Regions from separate parts of the Agrobacterium sp. LEGMi-208b genome, predicted to be linked through region 2. Evidence: riboswitches for the same ligand, from Rfam matches in the RefSeq annotation. Region 2 holds a riboswitch; each other region holds the start of a gene.
What was found. Region 2 has a riboswitch for cobalamin ahead of AC5YUO_RS08160 (DUF1636 family protein). Riboswitches for the same ligand answer to the same signal wherever they lie in the genome.
Positions count from the first base shown of each region.

Region 1 (9,977 bases), 330 kb from region 2:
TGGCGAAAAACTTCGCGTGCGGGGCCATCCAGGTCGGTGTGGCTCGCCACAGGGCGCGTGTCGCGTTCCCGGGTGGCGGCGAGAACTCCACCGTGGCCTCAAGGAGACGCGGCGGCAATGCGAAGACGACATGCGTGGCTTCGATTGTTTCGACACCTGATGCCGTCGAAACTCTCACGGTAAGGCCGGCCTGCGTGCGGGCGATATTGGTAACCCGCGATTCGAGGTGCAGGCAATCCTGCGGGAGACGAGCGGCCAGCGCCGAGACCATGGCGCCGGTGCCGCCCGCCAGCCGCATCGATGAAGGTTGATGGCGAAATGAAGGATAGCGCTCCGGCATTCCGCCTTGCGAGCGCTGGAAAAGCATCAAGCCATCGGTGTGTTGCGGAATGAATGTCAGCCCGAGTTCATCGACAAGAGGCAAAATCTCCGGCGTCATATCCGGCCAAAACCAGGACGGTCCAAGATCGAGGCCGTCGTTCGACGGGCGGTTGTCCTCGCCCGCCGACAGGATGCGGCCGCCGAGACGGCTGCGGGCTTCTATCAGGCAAACGGGCAGGCCCGCCTGATGCAGCCTGTAGGCCGTCACCAGGCCGGAAAGTCCGCCGCCGACAATGAGTATGCGTCTGGTGCCGATAGGGATCATCTGATTGCTGGAACCTGAAGTGAGCACTCCGCCGGCCCTCAGACAACCTCGTAGATGCGGATTTCAGGTGCCGCCACAAGCAGGGGCTTCAGCCCGGTCACGACATCGTCGTTGAACATTGCGCTTTCGAGATAGGCTTTCGCATGGTCGCTCGTGTTGAAGCCGTGCAGGACCTGAACGTCATCCGGACGGATCAACAACTCCTTGGATGTGGCTCCGGCGATCTCGGACAGGAATGATTGCTTGTATTTCTGATAGATGTTCGCCGCCGCGGCGCGGTCGCTTTCCTTGATTTGAAGCGTAATTTCGAGGTAGGCCATGATTTCCCTTTCGGTTCGTGCACGGCCATCGGCCGTCAGCAGTTTGCATGCGCAAACTTCAACGGAAGTCGCCTCTTGGACAAATGAGACTTTCTTCGCTACGGGAAAGAAAAACTATCTCACGATAGGAAGCGTGCCTGCGCTTCATCGAATAGCCAATCGCGGAAGGCCCTCAGTTTCGGCAGCGCGGCATATTCTGTTCGGTAGACAACATAATAGGCCAGTTTCGAGGCCACCCGAACATCGGGAAAAAGCCTTTTGAGCCGGCCGGCGGCCAAATCGTCATGGGCGAGAATGCTTCTCGCCAGGGCGATGCCTCGCCCCTCGATCGCGGCCTGCAGCACAGCAGCCGAGTTGTTGATCCTCATGCCTCTTTGCGGTGGCGGCCCTGCGACGCCCGCGGCCTCCAGCCAAGCCGGCCAGCCAATGAAACCCACCGAAGGGTCAACGGACAGATCATGAATGAGAGGCGCGTTTTGAAGGTCCTGTAGTGATGCCAGATCATGTGCGGTGTGAAAACCGGGCGAGCAAACGGGAAAAATATCCTCGTCCATCAGTTTCTCGGCGATAAGCTCCGGCCATGTCCCGTCGCCGTAGCGCACGCCGATATCGAGGCCCTGCGCCTTGAAATCGGCGAGTTTCAGGCTCGTCTCGATCCTGATATCCGTGTCCGGGCATCTGGTCTGAAAACGGTCGATCCGAGGCATCAGCCATTTGGCCGCAAAGGCGGGACTGACGGTAACATTGAGGATGCCGCTCGTCGTCGATTCGTGCAGGCGCTGCAGCCCGATGCCAAGCCTGTCGAGACCGGCGCGAATATCCGGAAGTGCATTTTCCGCCGGCTCCGTCAGCTTCAATCGGGTTTTGCCCGAGGTGCTGCGATGGAAGAGCGGCATGCCGAGCCACTCTTCCAGTCCGCGTACAAGTTGGCCGACCGCCGCCGCGGTAACGTTGAGTTCCTCTGCCGCCGCGGAAAAACTGCCGTGCCGAGCGCTGGCCTCGAAGGCGCGCAGCGCATTGAGATAGACCGGCGCTTTCTTCTGCATGGCGGACTTTCCTCCCTGGCCGGCGCATGCTCTCATACGAGAGCAGCGCTGCCATTCTCGAATATTGACGGGTTTTCCAGAACGTTTGCGATCAGCATCGCGCCTTCCAGCGTCGCAAGCGCATGAAACGCCTCTTCCCTGCCGAGGCCGGCGGCCTCCAGTTTTTCGATGCCCAGCAGGAAGAAACGTTTCACTTCCATGCGCACCTCTTCCGGCAGATCGTGTGAGGTTGCCGCCAGCGTGCCGCACAGACACATGCGCCCGTCACGCCGCAAAGCGGTGAAAAAGGTCCGTTTCCAGGCTTCTATGGCGCCCGTTCCCCGGTCGATCTCGGCGTCCACGGCAGCCATGAAACGGTCCGTGTAACGTTTGGCCACAGCCGCGGCGAGCTTCTCCTTCGCTGGAAAATGGTAATGGACGGAAGACGCTTTCACGCCGACATCTGCGGCCACGTCCCTGAAGCTGAAGCCGCTGTAGCCGCCGCTTCGAATTCGTCTCTCCGCAGCATCCAGAATAGCAGCCGTCGTATCGGTCATTTTCAAAATCCTCTCTATCTAATGTTAGATAGGGCTTGCATCCGCGAAACGCAATCCATAAGTAGGCTGCCTATCTAACGTTAGATAGATAACAAGGAGACAGAGAATGCGTTTTGAAAACAAGGTAATTGCGATCACTGGTGGCGGCTCAGGCATTGGCAAGGAAGCTGCGGCCCGATTCCTGGCGGAGGGCGCAAAGGTCGCCATCAATGGCCGCGATCTGGCAAAACTGGAGGCTGCTGCGAAAGAGATCGATCCGAGCGGGCAGAATGTCGTCGTGTCTGCAGGTGACATCGCAAAGCCGGAGACTGGTGCCGCGCTCGTTGATACCGCTATTTCGAGGTTCGGCAAGCTCGACGTGCTGGTGAATAATGCGGGCGTCTTCAATCCGAAACCGTTCCTCGACCTGACCGAGGCAGATTACGATTGGTATCTGGACACGATCCTGAAGGGCAAGTTCTTCACGGCACAGGCCGCCGCGAAGGCGATGAAGGAAAAGGGCGGCGCGATCGTCCAGACCGGCTCCCTATGGGCGATCCAGGCGATTGGCGCAACGCCGTCGGCCGCCTATTCCGCGGCCAATGCCGGCGTCCATGCCATGGTTCGCAACCTCGCCATAGAGCTTGCGCCCTATAATATCCGCATCAATGCCGGCGTCCATGCCATGGTTCGCAACCTCGCCATAGAGCTTGCGCCCTATAATATCCGCATCAATGCCGTCGCTCCGGCCGTTGTCGAAACGCCGGTCTACAACACTTTCCTGTCGGACGATCAGGTCAAACAGGTTCTGCCGACCTTCAATGCCTTTCATCCGCTCGGTCGTAATGGCCAGCCGCGCGACGTCGCCGAAGCGATCCTTTTCCTGGCGTCCGAACAGGCATCATGGATCACCGGCACGATCCTTCCCGTAGACGGCGGCGTCACCGCCGGCCGCCAGTAGGAGGCTTTCATGAGCAACATGCAGGACTGGAATTCATACCGCGGCGCCCTGATCGGCCGCGTCGGCGATTTCGCAAAGCTTAGCCCCGATGTTCTTCGCGGGTTGAACATCATGGAAGCCAGCGGCGACAAGACCGGCAAGATTGAGCCGAAGATGCACGAGATCATTGCTCTGGCCGTTGCGGTCACGACCCGCTGCGACGGATGCATCGCCGTTCATGGCAGGAAGGCCATCGAACTGGGTGCCAGCGAAGAAGAGATCGCCGAGGCCCTCGGCGTGGCTATCTCGCTTAATGCCGGCGCTGCGTTGACCTATACGGCTCGCGTGTTCGATGCGATCAAAAGCCTGCCGAGTGAGTGATGTAAGTTCGATCAGCGCGGGATTATCCTCGCGCTGATCGTGCATGTAGCTGGATTGTTTCTCGAATTCTCAATTTTTTCGGCATCCGACGAGGCCGTATTCATGCGTGGTTCGCTGGAGCTAACGCTTGGAATCAGAATTTTCCGACAGTCAGACCCATTGGAGTTTATCTGTCGGCAACTTTAACGAGTTCTATTTATGATTGATTTCGTGACGATCTACCCTTGACGGATTCTTTTTTTTGCCGAAATTTCCCAGGGAGAGGGGGACGTCTTGGCAGAAAGCAGTTTTACACCTTCAGTTGAAAAACCTACCACACGGCTGTTTGGGCAGCTTGAGCCGGAGATATTTACACTGTTCGTGGGTGCCAATCGGCCTATATCTTTGAATTAACAAGTCTCTGTGCACTCAGGTCCCGCAACCAAATCCTACGCTACACGATCCCGCAACAGCCGAAGATTTCGATTCGGTTAGCACTGCGATCGTCGGCGCTAAATCCCTGACATAAAACACAAAATCCGAGACCCACAGATGCAAAGCAGGCGCTGGGGCAATTCCTGATAATGCCGCTTATCCGATGGATAAGAGGGGCTCTGAGGCCCATTTTATGGTGAACAGCCGCCGGTGAGCTTTTAGGTCGCTGCCCGGAGAACCTGTCCGGCGCCAAGCGGTCTGAAATTAATGCGTACACCTCGGTAAGCCAAGCCAGTCTTAACTGGCTCGGATTTTATCATGGGCTTCACGTTCGTCTACTGTAGAGCGCACCTCAAGGCTAATCGTCGTAGCCCAATCGATTAAAACGTGAAGATGGTTTTTGATTAATCGTCTTCGTGGACAACCTTTTCGAAGTCCACACTGCTATCCGTTCCTCTCGATGACGGATATGAGAAGCGACCAAACGCGCTGTAACCTTGACTTCTCCAGAAGCCAAGCGCGCCAGGCGTTTTCGCATCGGCATGAAGATATGTGGCTAAGTATCCGACTTTGCGCGCCTTGCTCTCGAGAGCCTTCACAATTAATGATCCTAGCCCTTTCCTTCGGGCGCGTTGTTCCACATAGACCCTGACGATCTGACACACCTTCTCCACGTCACTGTAACGATCTCGCAAGCGGTCCATCGTTGATGGCTTTCTTTCCAAGTCATAGAATCCTCCAGTTGCGACGATGCGCCCTCCGGCGCCTTGGACGATGAGAAAACGTCCGCGCATCTCATCTGAAAACCAGTTCTCGGTGCCAGCGCTCAGCAGCGAGTCCAGATCGGCGTGCCAAGTTGGCGTGTAATCGATCTCGTAGACTTCATTGATCATCCGTAGGCAGAAAGCACGCGCTTCCGCTCTTAGCTCACTTCCGGCCTCCTCTGTCAGCCATACCAACGACGGGCCATCAATAGGCATTCATGTGCTCCCTTGACCATGGCCGTAACGGCGGCAATTTTGGGTATAACAGCGTCAATTGCCACACTGTTTCATAACGCTCATCTCTGGTGCGACGTCTCAACAAACCCGGCGATGAAATCGACGGCGTCGTCGCCATTTCTTAATCCGAGATGGATGCTTTTTTGTATGCCGTCCGGACCAATACGGACGGGGCGGACACCGAGCGCTGCCGCTTCCCGACGCACCAGCCAGTCGGGAATGGCGCTGACCCCGCGGCCTGCCGCCACGAGTTGGAGCATCATTTCTGTCGTTTCGACATTTCTGTGGTGACGCGGACGGCAATTGGCTGGCACCAGAAATTGCGTGAACACATCCAACCGCTCCGGCGGGACAGGATAGGTGAACAGTGTCTCATCAAGCAGGTCCGCGGGTTCGGCATGGCGTTTCTGCGCCAGAGGATGGCCGGCGGGAACGGCAAGCACCAGCTCATAGTCGAACACCGGACGATAGTGGATGCCGGGCGCCTCGATGGGGTCGGGCGTGATCAGGATATCGATCTCATATCCCGTCAGCGCTGACACACCGCCGGAGGCAAATGAGGTCGTCAGTTCCAGACCCACATCCGGCCATTCCATGAGATAGGGCTTTGTCACTCCCATCAGCCACTGGTGGCAGGGATGGCATTCCATGCCGATCTTCAGCGAGCCCCTCTGGCCGTGGCGATAATCCGACAGGACATTCTCGGCCCTCTCAATTTGGGGGAGAACACGCTGCGCCACCGTTACGATGTAGCGACCGGCCTCGGTGAGACGGAGGTTACGACCGTCTTTCTCCCACATCGCCACGCCATAGCGCTCTTCGAGCTTGCGGATCGTATGGCTGAGAGCGGACTGGGAGACATTCAGCCGCTCCGCCGCCGCCGTCAGGCTGCCCAGGCGATCAACTTCACGCAGAATCGACAGATGTTGCCTGTCCAGCATAGTTATGCCCGCCCATGGTCAGGTGGGACGCTCGCTCCCGGCGCATCATCGTGCACAGAAACCGGCCGGTGGTTCATGTCGACCGCGACCATGGTGAAATGTCCGGTGGCCGTAATGTGCCTCTCTCCCGTTAGAAGATTTTCCGACCAGAGTTTTGTCTCGATGGACATCGAACTGCGGCCAACGCGCTCTACCCGTGCCTGCGCCTCAACGATTTCACCGATCTCGATTGTTCTCGCAAAGTCGATGCGTTCGGATGAAGCAAGGACCACCAGCTTGCCGGAGTAGCGCGATGCGGCAACGAATGCGGCTTTGGTCATGTAAGAGATTGCTTCGCCCCCGAACATTCGACCAGCGCTGTTGGCCTGATCCGGGAAGACGATCTCGACCATGGCAACGGTATCTTTGATATCCGGGGCTTCCGCTGGAACGAGCTCGGGCAACGCGTAGATCGCGGCCACTTCATCCTCCGGAATCGCGACCATGTGGAAAATACCGCGCGTACAGGTGTGCCGCTGACGGCTGACAATGGTTTCCGCCACCATTTCGACTTCAACGGTAAGGGAACGGCGACCGGCCTTGACTGGTCTTGCCGCAAATTCGACGATGTGACCGATGCGTGCGGGCTGTTCGAAATCGATGCGCTCACAAGAGGCGGTCACGAAAGGGACCCTCCCAAATCGGGTAGCCGCGATGAACGCAGCGCGATCCATGAGAGCGAGGCCGGTGCCCCCGAACAGGGTGCCGTGATGGTTGGTGTCGCCCGGAAAGACGATATCTATGAGCTTGGTTGTTGAGCCGTGCTGCTGCATGGGCTTGTTTATATTTGTCATCGGCGCTGCCATCAGGTTGTGGCAGGGCAGGAACATGACGCAGAAACGATGGCACGGGAATGCCGGTCGCGAAAGCGGCACTCCGGGACACCCCGCCCGTGGACGTTATCTATCGCGGCAGGTCTCCTGGCTTACGGGTCGTCGCTCCTGTCCGTCTTCCCGAGGCAGGCCTCAGTGACTTGAATGGACTTTCGCTCGCCGCTTACAGTTGCGGGGGCAGCTTCGGCTTCAGGCAAAGCCCTCACCGAATTCCCTCTTAGCTCCGGACTTTCGTCCGCAGAACCACGATAGTGAACCAATGTCGCATGCCGCTGACGTGGTCAAGGCGTCTGTTGCAGTGATGTGGAGGAAGTCGACGTCCGGTTGTTCTCGCTTCTGTCGTCTCTCCGGCTTGTCGAGAGAAAACAATTCTCGCGTCCAATCATGAACATCGCTCATGCTTCAATGAGATAATACCAATTTTTCCTGAATGATGGCTCAGGCATAAGACAGGGACGGCTCTCGACGACGGAGGGTATGAAAACTGCCGACGGAGAGAACCAATGGAGCAATCGATGCAGGTTCGATCTCGGAACGAGGACGCCAGATCGCGATGAACACAGACTTCACCTTTACGATTAAAAGCATTCCCTTCGATGAGGACTATCGCCCCTCGGACAATACGCGGGCCACGACAAATTTTGCCAATCTCGCAAGAGGCGAGAACCGGCGGGACAACCTTCGAAACGCCTCGAGAATGATCGACAATCGTTTCAACGCCCTGGCGCATTGGAATAACCCGAAAGGCGATCGTTATTCCGTCGAACTCGAAATCATTTCGGTTGAGATGGCCATTGGTGCTGGAGGGAACCATGATGCCTTCCCTCTGATCGAAATATTGAAAACGAACATCGTTGACCGAAAAAGCAACGAGCGCATCGAGGGCATCGTCGGGAATAATTTCTCCTCCTATGTCCGAGACTACGATTTCAGCATCGTGCTGCCGGAGCATAATAAAAACCGGCCTGAATTCAGCATGCCGGAGAATTTCGGCGATCTGCACGGGAACCTGTTCAAATGTTTCCTGAACTCAGATGCTTACAAAGCGCACTTCAAAAAGCCGCCGGTCATATGCCTGAGCGCATCGAGCAGCAAAACATATCGCCGGACCGGAAATCAGCATCCTGTTTTGGGGGCAGAATACCAACAGGATGAAATGTCTTCGACGGATCTCTACTTCCAGAAAATGGGGCTGCAGGTTCGCTTTTTCATGCCGCCGAATAGCGTTGCGCCTTTTGCCTTTTATTTTCTCGGCGATCTGCTCGATGACTACACTAATCTGGAGCTCATCAGCACCATCAGCACGATGGAGACGTTTCAGAAGATCTACCGGCCGGAGATCTACAACGCAAATTCCGCGGCGGGTGCCTGTTATCGACCAAATCTGAAGCACCAGGATTATTCACTGACTCGCATTGTCTACGATCGTGAAGAGCGTAGCCGCCTGGCTGTCGAGCAGGGAAGGTTTGCGGAGGAGCATCTCATAAAACCGTACAAGACCATTCTCGAGCAGTGGTCTGCCAATCACGTTCGCTGACGAACCAAAAGCATAAGGTGGCCTATCATGAAAACACTGTTGCCAACGTCAACCGCCGGCAGCTTACCGAAACCCTCATGGCTTGCAGAGCCTGAGAAGCTCTGGTCGCCCTGGAAACTGCAGGATGAAGAATTGGTCGAAGGCAAACAGGACGCTTTGCGTCTGTCCCTTGACGATCAGCGACAGGCCGGCATCGATATCGTAAGCGATGGTGAGCAGACGCGCCAGCACTTCGTCACGACGTTTATCGAGCACCTCGACGGGGTTGATTTTGAAAAACGCGAGACCGTCAGAATCCGGGATCGCTATGATGCGAGTGTCCCGACGGTCGTCGGCGCCGTGTCTCGTCAGAAGCCTGTTTTCGTTGAAGATGCCAAGTTCCTGCGTCAGCAGACCAAGCAGCCTATCAAATGGGCCCTGCCGGGGCCGATGACGATGATCGATACACTCTTTGATGCCCATTATAAAAGCCGGGAAAAACTGGCCTGGGAATTTGCCAGGATCCTCAACGAGGAGGCCAGGGAACTGGAGGCTGCGGGCGTCGATATCATTCAGTTCGACGAGCCCGCATTCAACGTCTTTTTTGACGAGGTAAATGACTGGGGTGTTGCTACTTTGGAAAGGGCGATCGAAGGGCTCAAGTGCGAAACTGCCGTCCACATCTGCTATGGCTACGGTATCAAGGCCAATACGGACTGGAAAAAGACTCTGGGATCGGAATGGCGGCAGTATGAGGAAACCCTTCCCAAACTGCAGAAATCCAGGATCGGCATGATCTCCCTGGAATGCCATAACTCGCATGTCCCGATGGATCTCATCGAACTGGTCCGGGGCAAGAAGGTGATGGTCGGGGCCATCGACGTCGCAAGCAACACCATCGAAACCCCAGAAGAAGTGGCCGCCACCCTGCGAAAGGCCCTTCAATTCGTCGATGCCGACAAACTTTGCCCATGCACGAACTGCGGCATGGCACCGCTGTCCCGTCGTGTGGCGCGCGGCAAGCTAAATGCTCTCGCGGCGGGCGCGGAAATCGTCCGAAAAGAACTCGCGGCGTAGCGTTGGCTGAGCCGGAGGAGGCTGACATGACTATGGTGAATCACCGCTTCGACATTGTCGACAAGGCCGCGTTTTGCAACGGTATGTCGCGTCTCGGCTCTGCGGTCACCGTCGTCACTACCAGATACGGCGGGAAGCGTTACGGCTTCACCGCCTCGGCGGTTTGCAGCGTCAGCGACACGCCGCCAACGCTTCTCGTCTGCATCAATCGCGCCAGTTCGTGTTTTCATGCTTTTGAGAATGCGCGCCACTTCTGCGTCAATACGTTGATGCCTGGCCAGGAAGCTATATCGATCCATTTTGGGGGA
Region 1 is NZ_CM183445.1:1,982,297-1,992,273, forward strand. Features, by position in the region: gene AC5YUO_RS09600 (flavin monoamine oxidase family protein) at 1-646, opposite strand, end outside; gene AC5YUO_RS09605 (hypothetical protein) at 685-966, opposite strand; gene gcvA (transcriptional regulator GcvA) at 1,086-2,012, opposite strand; gene AC5YUO_RS09615 (TetR/AcrR family transcriptional regulator) at 2,045-2,548, opposite strand; gene AC5YUO_RS09620 (SDR family NAD(P)-dependent oxidoreductase) at 2,655-3,488, shown strand; gene AC5YUO_RS09625 (carboxymuconolactone decarboxylase family protein) at 3,498-3,848, shown strand; gene AC5YUO_RS09630 (GNAT family N-acetyltransferase) at 4,667-5,242, opposite strand; gene AC5YUO_RS09635 (LysR family transcriptional regulator) at 5,323-6,204, opposite strand; gene AC5YUO_RS09640 (acyl-CoA thioesterase) at 6,207-7,073, opposite strand; cobalamin riboswitch at 7,137-7,339, opposite strand; gene AC5YUO_RS09645 (DUF1852 domain-containing protein) at 7,630-8,613, shown strand; gene AC5YUO_RS09650 (methionine synthase) at 8,641-9,669, shown strand; gene AC5YUO_RS09655 (flavin reductase) at 9,696-9,977, shown strand, end outside.
Region 1: linked by a shared signal. The riboswitch ahead of AC5YUO_RS09640 (acyl-CoA thioesterase) and the one ahead of AC5YUO_RS08160 (DUF1636 family protein) in region 2 are both predicted to bind cobalamin.

Region 2 (9,977 bases):
CCGATCAAGATGACGGGCGCGTCCGCGGCTCTGGCAAAACCCATATTGGCGATGTCATTGGCACGCAGGTTGATTTCGGATGCGCTGCCCGCCCCTTCCACCAGAACCAGATCGGCCTGTTGTTTCAGGCGGTCGAAGCTTTCCAGCACGCGCGGCATCAGCCCGGCCTTCATGTGCTGATAATCAGCTGCCCTGGCATTGCCGGCGATCTTGCCCTGGACGACCACCTGCGCGCCGGTCTCGCTTTGCGGCTTCAGCAGTACCGGATTCATGTGAACGGAGAGCGGCACGCCCGCCGCCCGCGCCTGCAGCGCCTGTGCGCGGCCGATCTCCCCGCCATCGGCGGTGACGGCCGCATTATTCGACATGTTCTGCGGTTTGAACGGCATGACGGAGAGGCCGCGCCTGACGAAGGCGCGGGCAAGCCCGGCCACCATCAGCGACTTGCCGACATCCGAGCCGGTTCCCTGAAACATCAGCACCCGTGCCGCCATGTCAGAATTCTATCCCCGCCTGCGCCTTTACGCCCGCCTTGAAGTGATGCTTCACGAGGGTCATTTCCGTCACCATGTCGGCGGCGTCGATCAGCGGCTGTTTGGCATTGCGGCCGGTGACGACCACATGCAGATCGGGCCTGCGGCGGACAAGCGTTTCGACCACCTCCTCCAGCGGCAGGTAGTCGTAACGCAGCGCGATGTTCAGCTCGTCGAGGATCAGGAGACCGATAGTCTCGTCGGCCATCAGGAGCTTGGCTTCTTCCCAGGCCTTTGTGGCCGCCGCAACATCGCGCTTCAGATCCTGCGTGTCCCAGGTGAAACCCTCGCCCATGGTGCGCCAGACAACCTTGTCGCCGAACAAAGTCAGCGCCTGCTGTTCGCCCGTTGACCATGCGCCCTTGATGAATTGCACGACGCCGACCCGCCGTCCGGTGCCGAGCATGCGCAGGGCAAGGCCGAAAGCGGCCGTGGACTTGCCCTTGCCGGGACCGGTGTTGATCATCAGCAGGCCTTTTTCGATGGTCTTTGCCGCAACTTCGGCATCCTGCACCGTCTTGCGGTTGACCATTTTCTGCCGGTGGCGTTCGGCTTCGCTGTCGCTGATGTCGCGTATCATTGCATTTTCCTTTTCATCCAGTGGCGCGGGATCCGCTGCCACCCGCCGTTCGGAGCGGCGACTATACCCAATTTGCCGCACCCGGCAATGCGCCGGCCACGGGGCCGCGGCATTGACCCTTCCGCCCGTTCAGCCTAAGGGTAGCGAACTGACGGTCTTTTCGCGGCAACGGGAAAAGCTAAGAGGGAACACGGTTCCAACCCGATCACCGGGTCATTCCGTGGCTGCCCCCGCAACTGTGAGCGGTAAGCCCGCACCGTAAAGCCACTGGACCCTTAAGATGGTTCGGGAAGGCGGTGTCAGGGTGTAAAGCCGCGAGCCAGGAGACCTGCCGTTTCAGGAAAAACGTCTGTCGGGCGGGGTGCTCCGGTCAGTCGGTTAGATCGAACATCCGGTTTGCGCCTGTCCGCATGCCGTTTTCGATATCCGCACCCCGAGATATTTTTGCAAGGCGCGGGAAACGATACGGTTTGGATATTTCAGCGACATCTTCATCTGCAGGCGGAAACACGCCGGACGAAACGGCGTCCGGCGTGATCGTCTTCGTTTGCAGGAGCTGTCGCGATGAAGCCGATCCCAATGCCGAACCGCGCCCCGGTTCGCATCTTGTCAACGCCGTCATCGCAAAGGCGGAGGAAACGGGTATCACCGTTCATTCCGTCAACTGCCTCGCCAATTGCAAGCGCGGGCTTAGTGCCGTACTGCGCAGTGCCAGCGGCTGGTCCTATGTTTTCGGCGGGCTGACCCCCGGTGATGCGGAAGATTTGCTGACCGGCGCGCGGCTGCTGGCTGCCGCCCCCGATGGCCTGATGCCCTGGCGCGGCCGCCCTGAACCCTTAAAGCGCGGCATGGTGGCGCGCATTCCCCCATTCGATTTTACCGAGGAGAAATCATGAGCACCCTTCTGGACCGCGTTCCCTGCACGATTGTTACCGGCTTTCTGGGGGCGGGAAAAACCACGCTGCTGCGCGGGCTTCTAGAAAAGCTGGATGGCAAGCGGCTGGCGATCATCGTCAACGAATTCGGCGATATCGGTATCGATGGCGAAATTCTCAAAGGCTGCGGCATTGAGAGCTGCCCGGAAGAAAACATCGTCGAACTGGCCAATGGCTGCATCTGCTGCACGGTGGCGGATGATTTCCAGCCCGCCATCGAACAGATTCTAAGCCGCCAGCCCAAGGTGGAGCATATCCTCATCGAGACCTCGGGCCTTGCCCTGCCAAAGCCGCTGGTGCAGGCCTTCCAGTGGCCGGCGATCAAGAGCCGCGTGACGGTGGATGCCGTCGTGGCGGTGGTGGACGGCGCCGCCCTTGCCGAAGGTCAAGTGGCGCATGACATGGAAGCGCTCGCCGCCCAGCGGGCCAATGACGAGGCACTCGATCACGATGACCCGGTCGAAGAGGTTTTCGAGGATCAGGTCGCCTGCGCCGATCTTATCGTGTTGACCAAGGCCGATCTTCTTGATGATGCCGGTCTGGACAAGGCCAAGGCGCATGTTCTCGAACATCTGCCGAGGGCGGCAAAGATCGTTGTGGCCTCGAATGGCGCCATCGACCCCGCCGTTCTGATCGGTCTCGGCCTTGCGGTGGAAGAGGATATCGAAAACCGCCGCACCCATCATGATGGTGAACTTGACCATGAACACGATGATTTCGACAGCTTCGTCATCGACCTGCCGGCCGTGACCGATCCGGAAGCGCTGGCAGCCCGTATCGCCGAGACGGCGGCTGCGGAAAATGTCCTGCGTATCAAGGGCTTCATCGAGGTTTCCGCAAAGCCGATGCGCCTGCAGGTGCAGGCTGTCGGCAGCCGCGTCAACCACTATTACGACCGGCCCTGGGCGGCGGGTGAAGAGCGCCGCAGCCGCCTCGTCGTCATCGGCGAAAAGGGTCTTAACCGCGAAAAGATCGAACAGATGCTGGCCGCCTGACGATGCACATCCTCGCCACCACGTCCTCGTCTCTGGACGATCTGATAGAGCCGGTTGATCTCAACCAGCCCCGGTCGGATGTGGTGATGCTGTCCTTTTCGGCAAGCGATCTGGCGGGGCTGGAACAGGCGTGGCGGAAAACAGAGGGTGCACTTCCCTCTCTGTCAGCCGCCAACCTGTCCGAGCTTCGGCATCCCATGTCGGTCGATCTTTGGATCGAAAAGACGGCGGAACATGCCAGCGTTATCCTTATCCGGATTCTCGGCGGTGCGGAACGCTGGCGGTACGGCGTCGATCAGCTTTCCATTCTTGCGCGTAAGCACGGCATCAAGCTTCTGCTTTTGCCGGGTGAGTGCAGCGAAAGGGACGAGAAGCTTGAAGCGGCCTCGACCGTCGATAGGCGGATTTTGGGCTCGGTCCTCTCCTTCTTCCGCGAGGGCGGGCAGGAAAATATGGACCGGCTTGCTTTTGGTCTTGCCGCTCTTGCAAGGGGCGAGGCATGGCCGGATATCGAAGCCGAACCGCTACCGAAAGCCGGTTTTTACCGGCCCGGTATGGGCGTTGTGGATCGGCTGGAAGCCTGTGCGGGTTTTCCCGCCGATGCGCCGGTTCTGCCTATTCTCTTTTACCGCTCCATGCTTCTGGCGGCGGATGCCGCGCCTGTGGAGGCGCTTTTCGAGGCGCTCTCGCAGCGCGGCTTTGCGCCCTTGCCGATTTTTGTCAGCGGCCTGAAGGATGGCGAGGCGGTTCGGTTCCTCGAAACGGCGCTGCCCGATCTGAAGCCCGACGCCATCATAACCGCTACAGCCTTTGCCAGCCAGACGGATGACGCCGGCGCAACCCTGTTCGACCGTCTCGGCGTGCCGGTGTTTCAGGTGGTGATGGCGACGACGCGACGCGATGGCTGGGCGGAAAATGCCCGTGGCCTCAATCCCTCCGATCTTGCCATGCATGTCGTCCTGCCGGAGCTGGATGGCCGGATTCTCGCCGGTGCGATCTCGTTCAAACAGACGCGAATGGATGGCGGCGTCAGTCTCCTGAATGTGCCAGAGCCTGACCGCGTCGCACAGGTGGCAAATCGTATCGCCGCTTTCCTGCGGCTGCGGAATGCCCCTCCTCGAGATCGCCGCATCGTCATTCTGATGCCGGATTATCCCGGTGCGGCACCCGGGCGAACCGGTTATGCCGTCGGCCTCGATGTGCCGCAAAGCGTGCTCGAAATGCTGCGCGATCTGGCCGGGGCCGGCTATGCGGTCGAGGATATTCCTGAAACCGCATGGGCTTTGCTCGAGCGTATCGAACAGCAGGGAGCGGCAATTGATCTTCCCGCTTATGACGCTCATTTTTCCGCCCTGCCGCCGGCTGCCGCCGCATCCGTAAACGCGACATGGGGTGTGGCAACGGATGACGACGCACTCGTTGATGGTGCGTTCCGGTTCCGCGCCGCCCGTTTCGGCGAAGTGTTCGTGGCGCTCGCGCCGGACCGGGGCCGTAACGAGGATCGCCGGGTGGATTATCACGACCCTGCCCTGCCACCTCGCCATGCTTTGGTTGCCTTCGGTGCGTGGATGCAGCGGGTCGCCGATGCGCATGCCATTGTGCATGTGGGGGCGCATGGAACGCTGGAGTGGTTGCCCGGCAAGACGGTGGCACTTTCCCGCGATTGTTTTCCCGAAATCGTCACCGGCCCACTGCCGGTGGTCTATCCATTCATCGTTTCCAATCCGGGCGAGGCGGCGGTCGCCAAGCGGCGTATCGCGGCCGTGACCATTGGCCATGTTCCGCCGGTGCTGGTGAATGCCGGGCTTTCGCCGGAGCAGTCGGCGCTGGAACAGCTGGTCGACGAATATGCGCAGGCGGATGGGCTGGATCGCCGCCGCCGTGACCGGCTGGCGAAACTGATCGTTGAAAAGGCGCGGGAGACCGGGCTTGCGGCTGAGGCGGGCGTGGATGCGAAGGACGATGCCGATGCGGCGCTGTCGCGCATTGACGCCTTTCTCTGCGACCTCAAGGATTTCGCCATCAAGGACGGTCAGCATGTTTTTGGCCGCTGTGCCGAGGGCGAGACCGATCTTCTGCGGCTTGAAAGCGCCGAAGCGGAAAAGACTGCCTTGGTTGCTGCGCTCGATGGTCGGCATATCGTCCCAGGCCCTTCCGGCGCACCTGCGCGCGGACGTCTCGACGTGCTGCCCACCGGCCGCAATCTCTATGCCGCCGATCCGCGCACCATGCCAACACCGACGGCATTCGAGCTGGGGCGCATGGCGGGCGAAGAGGTGCTGCGGCATCATCTGCAGTCCCATGGCGACTGGCCGAAACATCTGGTTTTCGATCTGTGGGGCAGCGCCAGCCTGCGCAATGGTGGTGAGGATGTGGCGCAGGCGCTGCATCTGATGGGGGCGAGACCGATTCACGACCCCGCCACAGGCCGCGTCACCGGCATCGAGGTTCTGCCGCCGGCGAGCCTGGGGAGGCCCCGTGTCGACGTCACCTTTCGCATTTCCGGCCTGTTCCGCGATATGTTTCCGGCGCTGATCGCGCTTCTTGACGCCGCCGCCAAGGCCGTTGCGCGGCGGGAGGAAGCGCCGGGCGACAACCCTCTGGCGGAAGAGGCCGCCACGCTCGGGTATATTCCGGCGCGCATTTTCGGCTCCGCGCCCGGTACTTATGGCGCCGGTATCGAAGAAAAGCTTGCAAGCGGTAAATGGGAGGAACGTGAGGAGTTGGGCCAGGCCTATCTCGATGCGGCGAGCCACGCTTTCGGCGGTGGGGATGGGCTGGAGATTTTCGAAGATACCGGTTTTGTGGAACAGGTCAGGCGCGCCGATCTTCTGGTTCATAGCGGCGACGATCCGGGCCGCGACCTTCTGGACGGTTCTTCCGATGTCGCCTTCATCGGCGGTTTTTCCGCCGCGAAGGCTGTGCTTGGCGGCGTCGCCGATATTGTCGCGCTGGATACGACAGATCCGGCGCGCCCGCGTGCAAGGTCGATGACGCAGGCGCTGACGCGGGTGGTGCGCGCGCGCGCCGTCAATCCCCGCTTCATCGCCGGGCAGATGCGGCACGGTCCGCGCGGCGCGGCGGAATTCGTCGAGACGGTGGATCGGCTGATCGGCTTTGCCGAAACCACCCATGCGGTGTCCCCCTCGTTAATCGAGGCGCTTTACGATGCCTATTTCGGTAATGAGGACGTGCGCGATTTCATCCTGCGGGAAAACCCGAAGGCGGCGCAGGTGATGGCCGAACGGTTTTTATCCGCCCGCCGTCGCGGCTTGTGGCATAGCCGCCGCAATGCGGTGGATGCGGAACTGGAAATGTTGATCCTGCCACTTTCTGAAAGGGTGGAGGCGTGATGATGGCCGCTGCCGAGCCCGTTCAGCCATTTGGCCGCCGCGGCCTTTGCCCGGCCCTGTCTGCCCCCATGCGTACCGGAGACGGTTTTTTGTCCCGGATCGCTTTCGAGGCTGATATCGTCCCGCGTGACATGGTGGCGCTTTGCCATCTTGCCGAGCGGCATGGCAACGGATTGATCGACATCACCGCCCGCGGCAGCCTCCAATTTCGCGGCCTGACGCTGGAAAATGCCTGCGTCTTGGAAAAAGATGTTCTCGCGCTGGATTTGCCGCTTCGTGAGGGGCTGGCAGTCGAGACGTCGCCTCTTGCCGGTCGGGATGACGCAGAAATTGCTGACGGCCGTTCTCTCGCCGAGGATATTCGCAAAGAGGCCGAAAGGCTCATTCTCCATGAAAAGCTTGCTGCCAAAATGTCTGTCGTCATCGATGGCGGTGGACGTGTCTCCATGGGAGATTTGCTGGCCGATATTCGCCTGAAAGCAGTCTCTCTGGACGATCGGACCTTCTGGCGGCTGCTCGTGGGTGGGCCGGAAAGCAGGGCGCTGAGTGCGGGATTGGTTGAGACGGACGCGGCGGCGGGTGCCGTTCTGTCGCTGCTCGTTCATCTGGCCGGCAAGGGATCGCTTGCTCGCGGCCGCGATCTGGACCACGCGACGATAAAAGCAGTTTGCGGCGACCGTCTGCTGGTTCGGGTGATCATGGACGTCGCCACGGCGGCTTCGACCCCTTGGGGGCTGATGACGACGGGAAAGGATGGCTTCGCCCTTGGTATTGCGCCTGCTTTCGGGCAAATCCGGGCCTGCGATTTGTCAGATCTCTGCGAACGGGCTGGTGTGCTGGGTATCACGGCCTTGCGGCCAGCACCAAATCATAGCCTGCTATTTTTCGGATCGTCATCTGCCTGCGAGGCATTGCTTGATACTGCAAGGGCGTCCGGTTTCATCACGACGGATAGTGATGCACGCTCTTGCATCGCCGTCTGTCCCGGTGCGCCGGGCTGCGCTTCGGCTTTTCTTCCCACCCATGAATTGGCTGCCTTTGCTTCTGAGCAATGCGCCCCGTTGCTGGATGGCTCCTTCACGCTGCATATTTCCGGCTGCGGCAAGGGCTGCGCGCACCCCGCGCCGTCGCTTCTCACTTTGTCCGGGACCGCCGACGGCCTGGCCTTTTCGATTTCGGGCCGCGCCGGTGACGTGCCGGACGGCATTTTACCTTTCCAGCATCAGAGAACGGCGCTTTCGCGGCTTGCCCGTCTTTACGAAAAAGAACATAAGCCCGGGGAAACCGCCGCCACCCTTTTTGCCCGGCTGGGCAAACAGGCGATCGGTGCGGCGCTTCGACAGGATGACCGATGACCGACTATGACTATATTCGCGACGGCAATGCGATCTATGAGCGCTCCTTCGCCATCATTCGCGAAGAAGCGGACTTATCCGCCTTTACCGAAGAGCAGGCGGATATCGCCATTCGTATGATCCACGCCTGCGGGCAGGTGGAGGCGGCCAGTCATTTCCGCTTTTCGCCGGATTTTGTTGCCGCTGCGCGTGGTGCTCTACGAGCCGGCAAGCCTGTTCTCTGTGATGCGGAAATGGTTGCCCATGGCGTGACGCGCGCCCGCCTTCCGGCTGATAATGATGTGGTCTGCACCCTTCGCGATCCCCGAACGCCTGACATTGCGAAAAAGATCGGTAATACCCGTTCTGCCGCCGCGCTCGATCTCTGGGCGGAGAGGCTGGAGGGAGCGCTGGTCGCCATCGGCAATGCGCCGACGGCCCTGTTCTATCTTCTGGAGATGCTGGAAAAAGGCGCCCCGCGCCCGGCCGCCATCATCGGCATGCCCGTCGGCTTTGTCGGTGCGGCGGAATCGAAAGACGCGCTGGAGGCAAGTTCGCTTCGCATTCCCTATGCCATCGTCAAGGGACGCATGGGTGGTTCGGCCATGACGGCTGCCGCCATCAACGCGGTTGCGAGGGCTGGCCTGTGAGCGCGGCTCTTTTCGAACATCCGAAGGGTAAACTCGTGGGCGTCGGCACCGGCCCCGGCGATCCCGAGCTTCTGACGCTGAAAGCCGTGCGTGCGATTGAAAATGCCGATGTGCTCGCCTTCTTCTGCAAGAAGGGTGGCAGTGGCAATGGTCGCGGTATCGTCGAAGCCTTCATTCGCCCCGGCACGCTGGAAATGCCGTTGGTCTATCCGGTAACCGTCGAAAGCGACAAAAACGGCAACGATTATCGTGATGCCATCGCCGCCTTTTTCGATCAGTCGGCGAAGGATATCGCTGTGCATCTTGAGGCCGGGCGCAATGTTGTCGTGCTGTCGGAAGGCGATCCGCTGTTTTACGGTTCCTATATGCACCTGCATTTGCGTCTTGCGCCGTCCTATCCGGCGGAGGTTGTCGCGGGCATCACGGCCATGTCCGGCTGCTGGTCCATGGCCGGCCTGCCGCTGGTGCAGGGCGACGATATTTTGAGCGTTCTCCCCGGTACGCTTGGCGAAGACGTTTTGACGGAGCGTCTGTCCGGAACTGACGGCGCGGTGATCATGAAGGTGGGGCGCAACCTGCCAAAGATTCGCCGGGCGCTGGAAAGGGCTGGCAAGCTTGAAGACGCGCTTTATGTCGAGCGCGGCACGATGGCCAACAGCCATGCGGTGCGGCTCATCGAACGCGATGCATCGCCTGCGCCCTATTTTTCGCTGGTTCTGGTGCCGGGCTGGAAAACCAGACCCTCTGCAGGTGAAAAGCCATGACCGGCAGGCTCGTTGTTGTCGGCCTCGGCCCGGGCAGTGCGGCGCAGGTGACGCCGGAGGCGCTTGCCGCCGTCGAGGCATCGGAGGATTTCTTCGGTTATATTCCCTATCTCGACCGCCTGTCGCTTGGGCCGCACCAGCGCCGCCATGCTTCCGATAATCGCGAAGAGATTTCCCGCGCCGAGCAGGCTCTGCGGCTTGCGGCTTCGGGCGGCAAGGTCTGCGTGGTGTCCGGCGGCGATCCCGGCGTTTTCGCCATGGCGGCGGCGGTTTGCGAGGCGATCGAAAGCGGCCCCTCCGAATGGCGCGATATTGATTTTTCCGTCGTACCGGGTGTGACAGCCATGCTGGCGGTCGCCGCAAGGGCCGGCGCGCCGCTCGGCCATGATTTCTGCGCCATTTCGCTGTCGGATAATCTCAAACCCTGGGGCATCATTGAAAAACGGCTGATCGCGGCGGCGGAAGCCGGTTTTGTGATGGCTTTCTATAATCCCGTCAGCAAGGCACGGCCGCACCAGCTCGGTACCGCTTTTGATCTGTTGCGGGTGCATTTGCCCGGTTCGGTGCCGGTGATCTTCGGTCGCGCGGCAGGCCGGGCGGATGAACGTATCCGGGTCGTGCCTCTTTCGGAAGCATCGAGCGACATGGCGGATATGGCTACCTGCATCATCGTCGGTTCGGCTGAAACCCGTCTGATCGAACGTTCCGGCAAAGAACCGCTGGTCTATTCGCCGCGTTTTTCAAGAAGAGAGAGCTGATGGCGAATGGCGGTGAGCGCAGCTGCAATATCCGGTACCGTCACGTCATTCAGGCGCGCATCGTTTCGCTGTCGC
Region 2 is NZ_CM183445.1:1,649,796-1,659,772, forward strand. Features, by position in the region: gene AC5YUO_RS08150 (cobyric acid synthase) at 1-494, opposite strand, end outside; gene cobO (cob(I)yrinic acid a,c-diamide adenosyltransferase) at 496-1,113, opposite strand; cobalamin riboswitch at 1,249-1,463, shown strand; gene AC5YUO_RS08160 (DUF1636 family protein) at 1,584-2,009, shown strand; gene cobW (cobalamin biosynthesis protein CobW) at 2,006-3,043, shown strand; gene cobN (cobaltochelatase subunit CobN) at 3,046-6,396, shown strand; gene cobG (precorrin-3B synthase) at 6,396-7,751, shown strand; gene AC5YUO_RS08180 (precorrin-8X methylmutase) at 7,748-8,380, shown strand; gene AC5YUO_RS08185 (precorrin-2 C(20)-methyltransferase) at 8,377-9,144, shown strand; gene AC5YUO_RS08190 (precorrin-3B C(17)-methyltransferase) at 9,141-9,902, shown strand; gene AC5YUO_RS08195 (cobalt-precorrin-6A reductase) at 9,869-9,977, opposite strand, start outside.

Region 3 (9,977 bases), 1.3 Mb from region 2:
AAAAATCAAGGCCCAGCTGCAAATCTCGGCGCTTTCCAGCCAGGATGTGAGGGACCTCAACACGCTTGCGCTCGGAATGCTGGATGCTTCCTACCGCGAGGAGATCAACGAATACGAAAAGACCACGGCCAGCGCCAATCTCTCGGTCTGGACCTGGTTCTTCGGCGGCGGCGGCGCTTCCGCCTCTTATGAAAAGACCAAACAGGAAATGCGCTCCAAGGGCCTGACGGATCAGCAGATCACCATGCTGATGGACGCCTTCCTGGAACGCGCGACCAATATGTCGACTGTCGAGATCGAGTTCTATGTGAACAATCAGAGCAACGACTACGCCGTCTCCGGCGACGTCTATCTCTACACGGTTTCCGGCACCATCAGCACTGAAAAAGGCACCTCCCAATACCGCATGCTCGCCGATCAGGCGGCGGCTGGCGGTCCTCCGCCGGCCGGCGGCGGCGCTCCGTCCAGCGGCAAGATCATTCCCTTGAACTGACGGCTCTCAGGCACGGGCGGCGCAGCCCTTCACCCCACCGGGCGCGCCGCCCCTGTAAAGCCGGACATCCATCCTTCACCCCTTTTTCCATGAGGCAAGCGAATGACTTTCGAGGAACTCACCGCGCTCAAGGAGCGGCATTACCATCAGCTGACAGGCATACCCGGCGTCACGGCGATCGGCGTCGGGTTGCTTGAGGACGCCGCCGGCGAACTGACACAGGAGCTTGGCCTGATCCTTTACCACCGCGCGCCGGAGCCATCGCTGAAGGCGGGTCTGATGACGACGCTGGGCGGCGCGCCGCTGCAGGTACGGGAAGGATCCTTCGACCGCCCGAGCGAGGCGGTGCTGACACCGCCCGCGCCCGGCACGGAATGGAAGGATCACCCCAGACGCCTTTCCGACAACCCGCGCGAAAAAGTCGTGGAGCCGATGGTCGGCGGCATCAGCGGCAGCCCGGATTACTGGTCCTGGACGGATACCGTCGGCACCATCGGGCTAGTCGTCCGGGCCGCCAACGGCGCACCGCTGATCATGAGCAATGCCCATGTCATCTGCCGGGACAATGCCCAGATCGGCGATGACGTGTCGCAACCGGCGCGCACCTGGTTTGGCGATCTTGCCGCCAATATCGTCGCTTTCCAGAGGGGCAACATCGTCTATCAGGGAACGCCCTATGGCGTCGATGCGGCTGTCGCCAGCCCGGCGAATGGCCGGCTCGCCACCATCGGCGCAATCTACAACCTCCCTTCGCCGGTGGGGGCGGCCGTTGCGGCGCTCAACATGAATGTCACGAAATCGGGCGTGACGACCAATATCACCAATGGCGTCGTTTCCGGCTTTTACGACGTACAGCAGCCGAATATGCGCAACCAGATCGGCATATCGCCGCGCCGCGCCGGCGAAGTCTTCAGTCAGCCGGGCGATAGCGGCAGCGCCGTCATCGACACCGCCGGCAATAATGTCGTCGGATTGTTCTGGGGTGCAAGCGGCGCGATCAGCCTCGCCAGCCCCATTCACCCCATCCTCAATCTTTTTAACTGCACTGTCGTTTGAAGAGACGATGGCCACCTTTCCCGGCCCACCTTTCCCGGCCCACCCCTCCCGGTTTCGTCCGGGAGGGGTGGAGCCGCCCGGTCAACCGCCCCAGCGATTGCGGAACACCAGTTCCTCCAGCGGCACGCGCTGCCGCCAGCCTTTCACCGCCAGTTCCGGTTCAGTGTAAAGTTCGTTGACCCGGCCAAGGCACAGCCAGGCGACGATTTCAATATGGTCGGGGATACCAAGAATAATACGAATGTCGCTGTCGTGGAAAATGCTGACCCAGCCGACGCCGACGCCTTCGGCGCGGGCCGCGAGCCAGAGGTTCTGGATGGCGCAGACGGTGGAATAGACATCCGTGCGCGGATTGTGGGTACGGCCCAGCACCACCTTGCCGCCCCGTGTCGGATCGCAGGTGACGCAGATGCTGAGCGGCGCCTTGCGGATGCCCTCAAGCTTGAGACTGCGATAAAGCGCCTGCTGCTCGCCGGCAAACATCGCCGCCGCCTCTTCATTGGCGCGGCTGAAGGCCACCCATGCCGCCTGGCGCACGGCGCCATCGGTAACGAGGGTGAAATTCCACGGCTGCATGAAACCGACCGAGGGCGCCGAATGCGCCGCCTTCAGCAGGCGCTCGACAAGCGCGTCCGGCAGCGGATCTGGCAGGAACTGGTCGCGCACATCGCGCCGCGTCTCGATGGCGCGATAGATCGCCTCGCGCTCCTCGCCTGAAAACGGGCGGGCGGGTGAAAGCGCATGATCGAACGAACTGGCACCGGGCGGATTGCTTACGGACGAGTCGGCTGGCATCGTTTATCCCCAACAATGCGAAGGCAGGGCGCAAACACACACCCCGCCTCGACAACAACCTGCCGCCGTCCGCGCGGTTCGGTCTATCCTGTCAGGCCGGTCTTCTGACTTGGCTTCATCCGCCCTTTTCGCCTTCCCGAATTGCTCCAGTGGCTTCTAAAAAGAACGTCCGCCTCACAGCGCTGGGCACGTTCCGGTCTTCCACCGGATTCCCGATTCTCCCGCCGCAAAGGCAGGCACCTGACAAGGAAGCTATGGGCAAAAAAGTTTGCGAATGCAAGCTTCTTTGCGGGCGATGCGGCGATGTGACCATGGCACCCCTCACCTCCGTCATTCCGGCCTTGAGCCGGAATCCAGCCAGCCCAAGTCCTTGGACTGAGAGGAGTCTTTTCGCCGCGCAGACGCGCGTCGACTGGATTCCGGCTCAAGGCCGGAATGACGGGTCCTCCCTTTACCGCATCACTCCACGGGGAAATACCTGACATAAGCGAATTCATCCCCATCTGGTGACCAGTTGGGCGAGTTCATCGTGCCCTGCCCGCCGAAAAGCTCGAACAGCGTTTCGGCATTGCCGCCATCCATATCCATCAGCCGCACCCGCACGTCGAGGTCACGCGGATGGTCGAAGACATCGCCGTCATAGGAGACGAACACCACCTTGTCACCTACGGGTGACGGATGCGGAAACCAGTCGCCATAGGGGCTGTCGGTGATGCGTTCGACGGCGGAACCGTCGACCCGCACCCGCCAGATCTGCATCTGCCCGGTGCGGCTGGAATTAAAATAGATCCACGCACCATCCGGCGAATAATCCGGACCGTCATTACGGCCTTCGCCATGGGTCAGCCGCGTCTCGGTGGCGGTCTTGACATCCATGGAATAGATATCGAAGACCTGATCGCGAATGCCGCAATAGGCAAAGCTCTTCCCATCCGGCGACCAGCCATGCCAGTAGGAAGGAAGGTTCCTCGTCATCAGCCGCGGCGCGCCTCCCATAGAGGACAGGAGATAGATGGCGCTCTTGCCGAATTCCACCTTGTCGGAGATGGCATAGAGCGAACCGTCAGGCGAAATGCCGTGGTCGTTGTTGCAGAGCGTGGCAAAGCCGGTATCGACCTTTTCCGGCGCGGCCCCGCCGGAAAGAGACAGGCGATAAAGCAGCCCCTCACTGTTCAACAACAGGTATTTTCCATCCGGCGACCAGTTCGGCGCTTCGAAGAGATCAGGCGTCTGTAACACCACCCGCATCTGCCGGGTGCGGATGTTGAAGATTTCGATGGAGCTGCGCATTCTGCCTCCCGGGCGTGTCTGTGTTCTCGCTCAAGGCGCTCGGCAATAGAGACATTCCGTTTGCATCCGCCATCGCCTCGATTATGATCCTAGGGCGGCAGGCACCGTCCTGCAAATTCAAACCGGAAAAAACGCCAGCGCCCCGGCACCGTCCGCGCCGCCTGCCGTTTCTCCCAGATCCGAGGTTCCGCGATGAATACCATCGCCGATCACGGCATCCGCTTCGGGCGGATCGCCGCCATGCTTCCTGTCAGGAATATCGAAAAGGCCCATGATTTTTACGTTGGCGTGCTGGGCTTCGAAAAGACCTTCGAAAACGGCACCCCCGTCGGTTTCATGATCCTCAAACAGGGCAATGCCGAGCTGCACCTGACATTGCAGCCCACCCACAAGGCAGCGCCCTTCAATGTGGCGCATATGATGGTCAGCGATGTCGATGCGCTGCACGCGCTGTGCAAGAGCCAGGGGCTGCGCATCATCAAGGGGCTGCAGGACAAGGATTACGGCCTGCGCGCCTTTGTGTTCGAAGACCCGGATGGTAACCGCATCGACGTGGGGCAGGTTATTTAAGGTGAGGAAGCGGCGCGGGGTTTTCTCCGCGCCATTCACATATCCGCGCTGTGGACCGGGCGCATGCCACTTGTTTCTTCTCCCCGCCGGGGAGAAGTCCGCGGCAGCGGGATGAGGGGGTGAGGGTCGAGATAGATCGAGAGCTAGCCCCCTCATCCGACCCTTCGGGCCACCTTCTCCCCGGCGGGGAGAAGAAATTTGCCGCACCTTCGTACAGCAATCGCCCTGTTTATGAAGAAGATCCGGCGTTAAACACGCCTTCCGGAAACCGCCCTCATCACCGATCCCGGAACCGGTTGGTGATCGGATAACGCCGGTCACGCCCAAAGTTCTTCTTGGTGATCTTCACGCCCGGCGCCGATTGCCGGCGCTTGTATTCGGCGAGATAGAGCAGATGCTCCACCCGGTGCACGGTCGCCACATCATGGCCGCGCGCCAGAATTTCCTCGACCGACATTTCCTTCTCGACCAGGCATTCCAGAATATCGTCCAGCACCGGATAGGGCGGCAGCGAATCCTGGTCGGTCTGGTTGGGTCGCAATTCGGCCGACGGGGCCTTGGAAATGATATTGGCCGGGATCACCTCACCGGAAGGACCGAGCGCACCCGGCGGCACATGGGCGTTGCGCCAGCTGGAAATGGCATAGACCTGCATCTTGTAGAGGTCCTTGATGGGGTTGAAACCGCCATTCATGTCGCCATAGAGCGTGGCGTAACCCACTGACATCTCGGACTTGTTGCCCGTCGTCACCACCATCGAGCCGAACTTGTTCGAGACGGCCATCAAAATGGTGCCGCGCGTGCGGCTCTGCAGGTTTTCCTCGGTAATGCCCTCTTCCGTACCCTCGAAGAGATCGGAAAGCGCCGAAAGGAAACCCTCCACTGGCTCCGAAATCGGCACGATATCGTAACGGCAACCCAGCGCTTTCGCGCAATCGGCGGCGTCTTTCAGCGATTCTTCCGAGGTGTAGCGGTAGGGCAGCATGATGCAGCGCACCCGCTCCTCGCCGAGCGCATCGACAGCCAGTGCCGCGCAGATCGCCGAATCGATACCGCCGGAAAGGCCGAGAACCACACTCTTGAAGCCGTTCTTGTTGACGTAATCGCGGAAGCCCAGCATGCAGGCGCGATAATCCGCCTCCTCGCCTTCGGGGATTTTCGAGAATGGCCCGCTTTCGCAATGCCAGCCATCGGCAGTGCGTTTCCAGTCGGTGACGGCAAGTGTGGCCTCGAACTGGCTCATCTGGAAGGCAAGCGTTTTATCGGCATTGAAGCCGAAGCTTGCACCGTCGAACACCAGCTCGTCCTGCCCGCCCAGCTGGTTGGCGAAGACGAGCGGCAGGCCGCTTTCGATCACCTGCCTGAGCGCCACCTGATGGCGCACATCCAGCTTGCCGCGATAATAGGGCGAACCGTTCGGCACCAGCAGGATTTCCGCACCGCTTTCGGCCAGCGTCTCGCACACGCCCATGTCGTTCCAGATTTCCTCGCAGATCGGAATGCCGATCCGGACACCGCGGAAATTATAGGGGCCGGAAATCGAACCTTCGGCGAAAACCCGCTTCTCGTCGAACTCGCCGTAATTGGGCAGGTCAATCTTGTCGCGCAGCGCAATGATCTTGCCGCCATCCAGCAGCGCCACCGAATTGTGCCGGCCCGTCTCCCCCTGTCGCGGAAAACCGATCACGACACCCGGCCCGCCATCGGCGGTCTCCGCCGCCAGCTCTTCCACCGCCTTCAGGCAGGCTTTCAGAAAAGCCGGCTTCAGCACCAGATCTTCAGGCGGATAGCCTGAAATGAACAGTTCGGTCAGAAGCAGAAGGTCGGCGCCCTGCGTTGCCGCATCGGCCCTCGCCTCACGCGCCCTGGCGAGATTGCCCGCCACGTCGCCAACGGTGGGATTGAACTGCCCGACGGCAATCCGGAGATGGTTTTCTATATCGTGTCTGTCGCTCATGGCTTTTCAATACCGCGCCCGTGCCCGCTCCGCAACGCGGCAATTGCATGGCGGCATCCGTTACGCATGGCAGGCACGCGTTCACGCTAAGGTTATCGCCGCGCCAGCCATCCTCCGCAAAGTTCATGTCGCGTTCATCGCGCTTATGTGACAGTTACATGACACTTTTGCGACGCCCGATTCATCTCCCCGGATTGGGTGGACGCCTGCAATACCGGAGTATGAGTTTGAGAGATTCGGCGCCAAAAACAACGGCTTCCGAAAAGGCTGGTTTCGTCTTTTCGCCCGCATGGACAAGGAGCCTTTCGAAGCTTTCGGGCACGGCCTATCCGCTTGCCAATCTGACGGTCGCGTCGATCGTGCTCGTCGTGGCGCTGGAATGGATCGCCCGTGGTTCGCTCCAGGATGTCGGTGCTTTCCTCACCTCCTCCGCCCGCCCGGGCATGACCACCATTGCCGCCGTGCTCACCCTTCTCGTCGCACTGGATGCACTTCTTGGCCGGCGTTATCTGTCCCTCATCGCAGTTGCGCCGCTCTGCGCGCTGACCGGGCTTATTTCCGCGCAGAAACAGACCTATCTCTCCGATCCGCTTTACCCATCCGACCTGCTGTTCGGCCGCCAGATTCTCGAGCTTTTGCCCACGATGCTGAAGGCGCAACCGCTGACGGCAGTACTGGTCGGTCTTGGCATCTGCGCCGCCATTGCGGCTCTCGTGGCGCTCTGGCTGCTGGCGCGCCGGCATTCCCCGTCATTGAGCTGGCGTGAACGCACCGCGGGGCTCGCACTGGCGCTGCCGCTTCTTGCCGGCCTCGCCTCGCTGATGGATTATTCGCATTATTCCTGGGTCCGCGATCGCCTCAACATCATTCCGATGATGTGGGATCAGCAGGAAAACTACCGCCATAACGGCTTCCTGATGGCCTTCGCCTTCAATATTCCCATGGCCAATGTCTCGGCGCCGCAGGGTTACGGCGAAAACAGCATTGCCGATCTCACCTCGCAACCCGCTTCTTTCGCCGCCAACAAGGGCGATTACCCCGATGTCATCATGCTGATGAGCGAATCGCTGTGGGATCCGGCCCGGCTCAAAAATGTGAACCTTTCTGCCGACCCGATGCCGACGATCCGCGCCAAACAGTCCGGCAATGTGTTTTCGCCCGAGTTCGGCGGCATGACGGCGAATGTCGAATTCGAGGCGCTGACCGGCTTTTCCAACGCCTTCCTGCCCTATGGCAGCATTCCCTACCAGCAATATATCCGCCGCCCGGTGCCCTCGCTCGCCAGCTTCTTCCGCGGCGAAGGCTATTCCGCCATCGCCATGCATCCGTTCCAGGAATGGTTCTGGAACCGCAAGCAGGTCTACAGAAATTTCGGCTTCGAGGAATTCCGCTCGGAAGAGACGCTGCCGGCGATGGAGAAACGCGGCAACTTCGCCTCCGACGATGCGCTGATGGACGAGATCATGGCGACGGCCGAGAAGGCGCAGAACCCGCTTTTCCTCTTCGCCGTCACCCTGCAGGGACATGGGCCTTACGAGGCGACCCGTTACGCGGAAAACACCATCGGCGTCGAAGGCGATCTCTCCGCCTCGGCCTCGCAGGCGCTCGCCACCTATTCCCAAGGGGTGGCGGAAGCTGACGAAGCGCTGCTGAAACTGATGCGCTGGGCGAAGAAGCGCGATCGTGAAACCATCATCGTCCTCTTCGGCGATCACCTGCCGCCGCTCGGCCAGACCTTCGTGGAAAGCGGCTACATGCCAGGCATGGTGGCCAGCCGCCGCGCACCGCTTGACGTGATGAAGAAGGAACACGAGACGCCGCTGGTCGTCTGGTCTTCCAAAAAGGGCGTGCGCAAGAATATCGGCACCATCAGCCCGGCGCTTCTGCCCTATCACGTGCTGAAGACGGCGGGCTTCTCCGATCCCTTCTACACCGGCACGCTCGGCGAGGTGCAGCAGGCCTTTTCCGTCATCGACCGGCATATGCTGGTGACGACCGATGGCAAGGCCCTGCCCGACTGGTCGATTGCCCCGAACGCCGTTCCCGACGTGGTGCGCGATTACCGCCTGCTGCAATTCGACATGATGTTCGGCCAGCAATATGGCCGCGAGCGCTTCTTCCCCGGTTTCAACTGGCTGCACGAGGGCGCGCCGGCGGTCTGATGGTTTTCGGCGGCGACGCCTGAACCGCATGGTGGTGGAAATCGTTTGAATTCCGCCACCAAGCGGGTTTATCTCGGGAAATATCCGCATCGCCCCACCAGAACCGGAGACACACCGTGTCAGATATCTCCGACTATATCGTTTCGCATTTCAAACGTTCCTCCCGCGAAATCGGCGAAGTGGAGCGGCGCATTCTCGAACTGTCACATCAGAAAAAGCTGATTTCGACGGACACCAACGCGGAATTTTCCGCTGGCGCCAGTCTCGGCGACAGGCTGGCCGACAATATCGCCAGGGTCGGCGGCTCCTGGGGTTTTATCCTCGCATTCTGTTTTTTCCTGATCTTCTGGGCCGTGATCAATACCATCATCCTGACCACCGGCGCCTTTGATCCCTACCCCTTCATCTTCCTCAACCTGCTGCTTTCCATGCTGGCCGCCATTCAGGCGCCGATCATCATGATGTCGCAGAACCGGCAGGCCGCCCGCGACCGTTTCGAGGCCGCCAAGGATTACGAGGTGAACCTGAAGGCCGAGCTTGAGGTTCTTTCCCTGCATGAAAAGATCGATGTGAAAGTGCTGGCCGAACTGGCCGCCCTGCGCCAGGATCTTGCCGCGCTGCACCGCCATGTCACCCGCAAGGAAGACTGACGCCGAAAAAGTTCATCCCCGCTTTTCCCCGCCCGGTTCGCCGCTGTTATCCTGTGATCAGTCCTGCCGGGTGGATGCCAGACGTGGCGGAAACCGAGGGACGGTTCTGATGGGGACGGTGGCGCGTTCGTGACGACAGAACCATTTCGCAAAGCGCGGTGCACGGCCCTTTGCGAGATACGGCATGGTGAAAGACCCGGCTGCGCAACGCATCCGACCCACACCAACCTCAACCAGAGCGCAGCCGGGCAATCGCCCGACGTCCTCCCGCTATCCCCCGTCCGGCAGCGCCGTGCGGGATGAAGCTGTTGGGGTTTTGGAGTATTTTCAGGAAGTGAGCGAAGGTGCGTGGGGCTTCACCCCCCTCTGCCCTGCCGGGCATCTCCCCCTCAAGGGGGGAGATCGGCAAGAGGCGCTACCACCACTTCATTCTCGAGCTTGAGATGGGCGAGACTTTGCCGCAGATCGATCTCCCCCCTTGAGGGGGAGATGCCCGGCAGGGCAGAGGGGGGTAAGCCCCAAGCACTTCGCCCCACCATGAATCACACAACCCGCTGAAAACCTCACCCCCAGTTACGAATCCGTCAGATTCTTGCGCTACAGATTGACGCAGGCGTTTGTTGCATTGCACTCTAGCGGGCAAGGCTGAAGGGGAATCACTCCCCGTCGTCAAAATGGCATCACGACCATTTCGCAGCGACGCCATGCCGGATGCGACATCCGGTATCGAAATACATTCTGTTCCGGGGTTTTTCATGCACCAGTTCGATCTGATTGTTGTCGGCAGCGGTCCGGCGGGAAGACGGGCCGCCATTCAGGCCGCCAAGCTTGAAAAGAGGGTTCTGGTCATCGAGAAAGGCAGCCGCGTCGGCGGCGTTTCGGTGCACACCGGCACCATCCCATCGAAGACCCTGCGCGAAACGGCGCTCAACCTCACCGGCTGGCGCGAGCGCGGTTTTTATGGCCGCTCCTATCGCGTCAAGCAGGAAATCGACGCCGAGGAC
Region 3 is NZ_CM183445.1:2,949,368-2,959,344, reverse strand. Features, by position in the region: gene AC5YUO_RS14480 (hypothetical protein) at 1-493, shown strand, start outside; gene AC5YUO_RS14475 (chymotrypsin family serine protease) at 596-1,549, shown strand; gene bluB (5,6-dimethylbenzimidazole synthase) at 1,631-2,344, opposite strand; cobalamin riboswitch at 2,422-2,603, opposite strand; gene AC5YUO_RS14465 (TolB family protein) at 2,804-3,634, opposite strand; gene AC5YUO_RS14460 (glyoxalase superfamily protein) at 3,827-4,204, shown strand; gene AC5YUO_RS14455 (NAD+ synthase) at 4,482-6,161, opposite strand; gene AC5YUO_RS14450 (LTA synthase family protein) at 6,383-8,323, shown strand; gene AC5YUO_RS14445 (DUF1003 domain-containing protein) at 8,440-8,973, shown strand; gene sthA (Si-specific NAD(P)(+) transhydrogenase) at 9,729-9,977, shown strand, end outside.
Region 3: linked by a shared signal. The riboswitch ahead of bluB (5,6-dimethylbenzimidazole synthase) and the one ahead of AC5YUO_RS08160 (DUF1636 family protein) in region 2 are both predicted to bind cobalamin.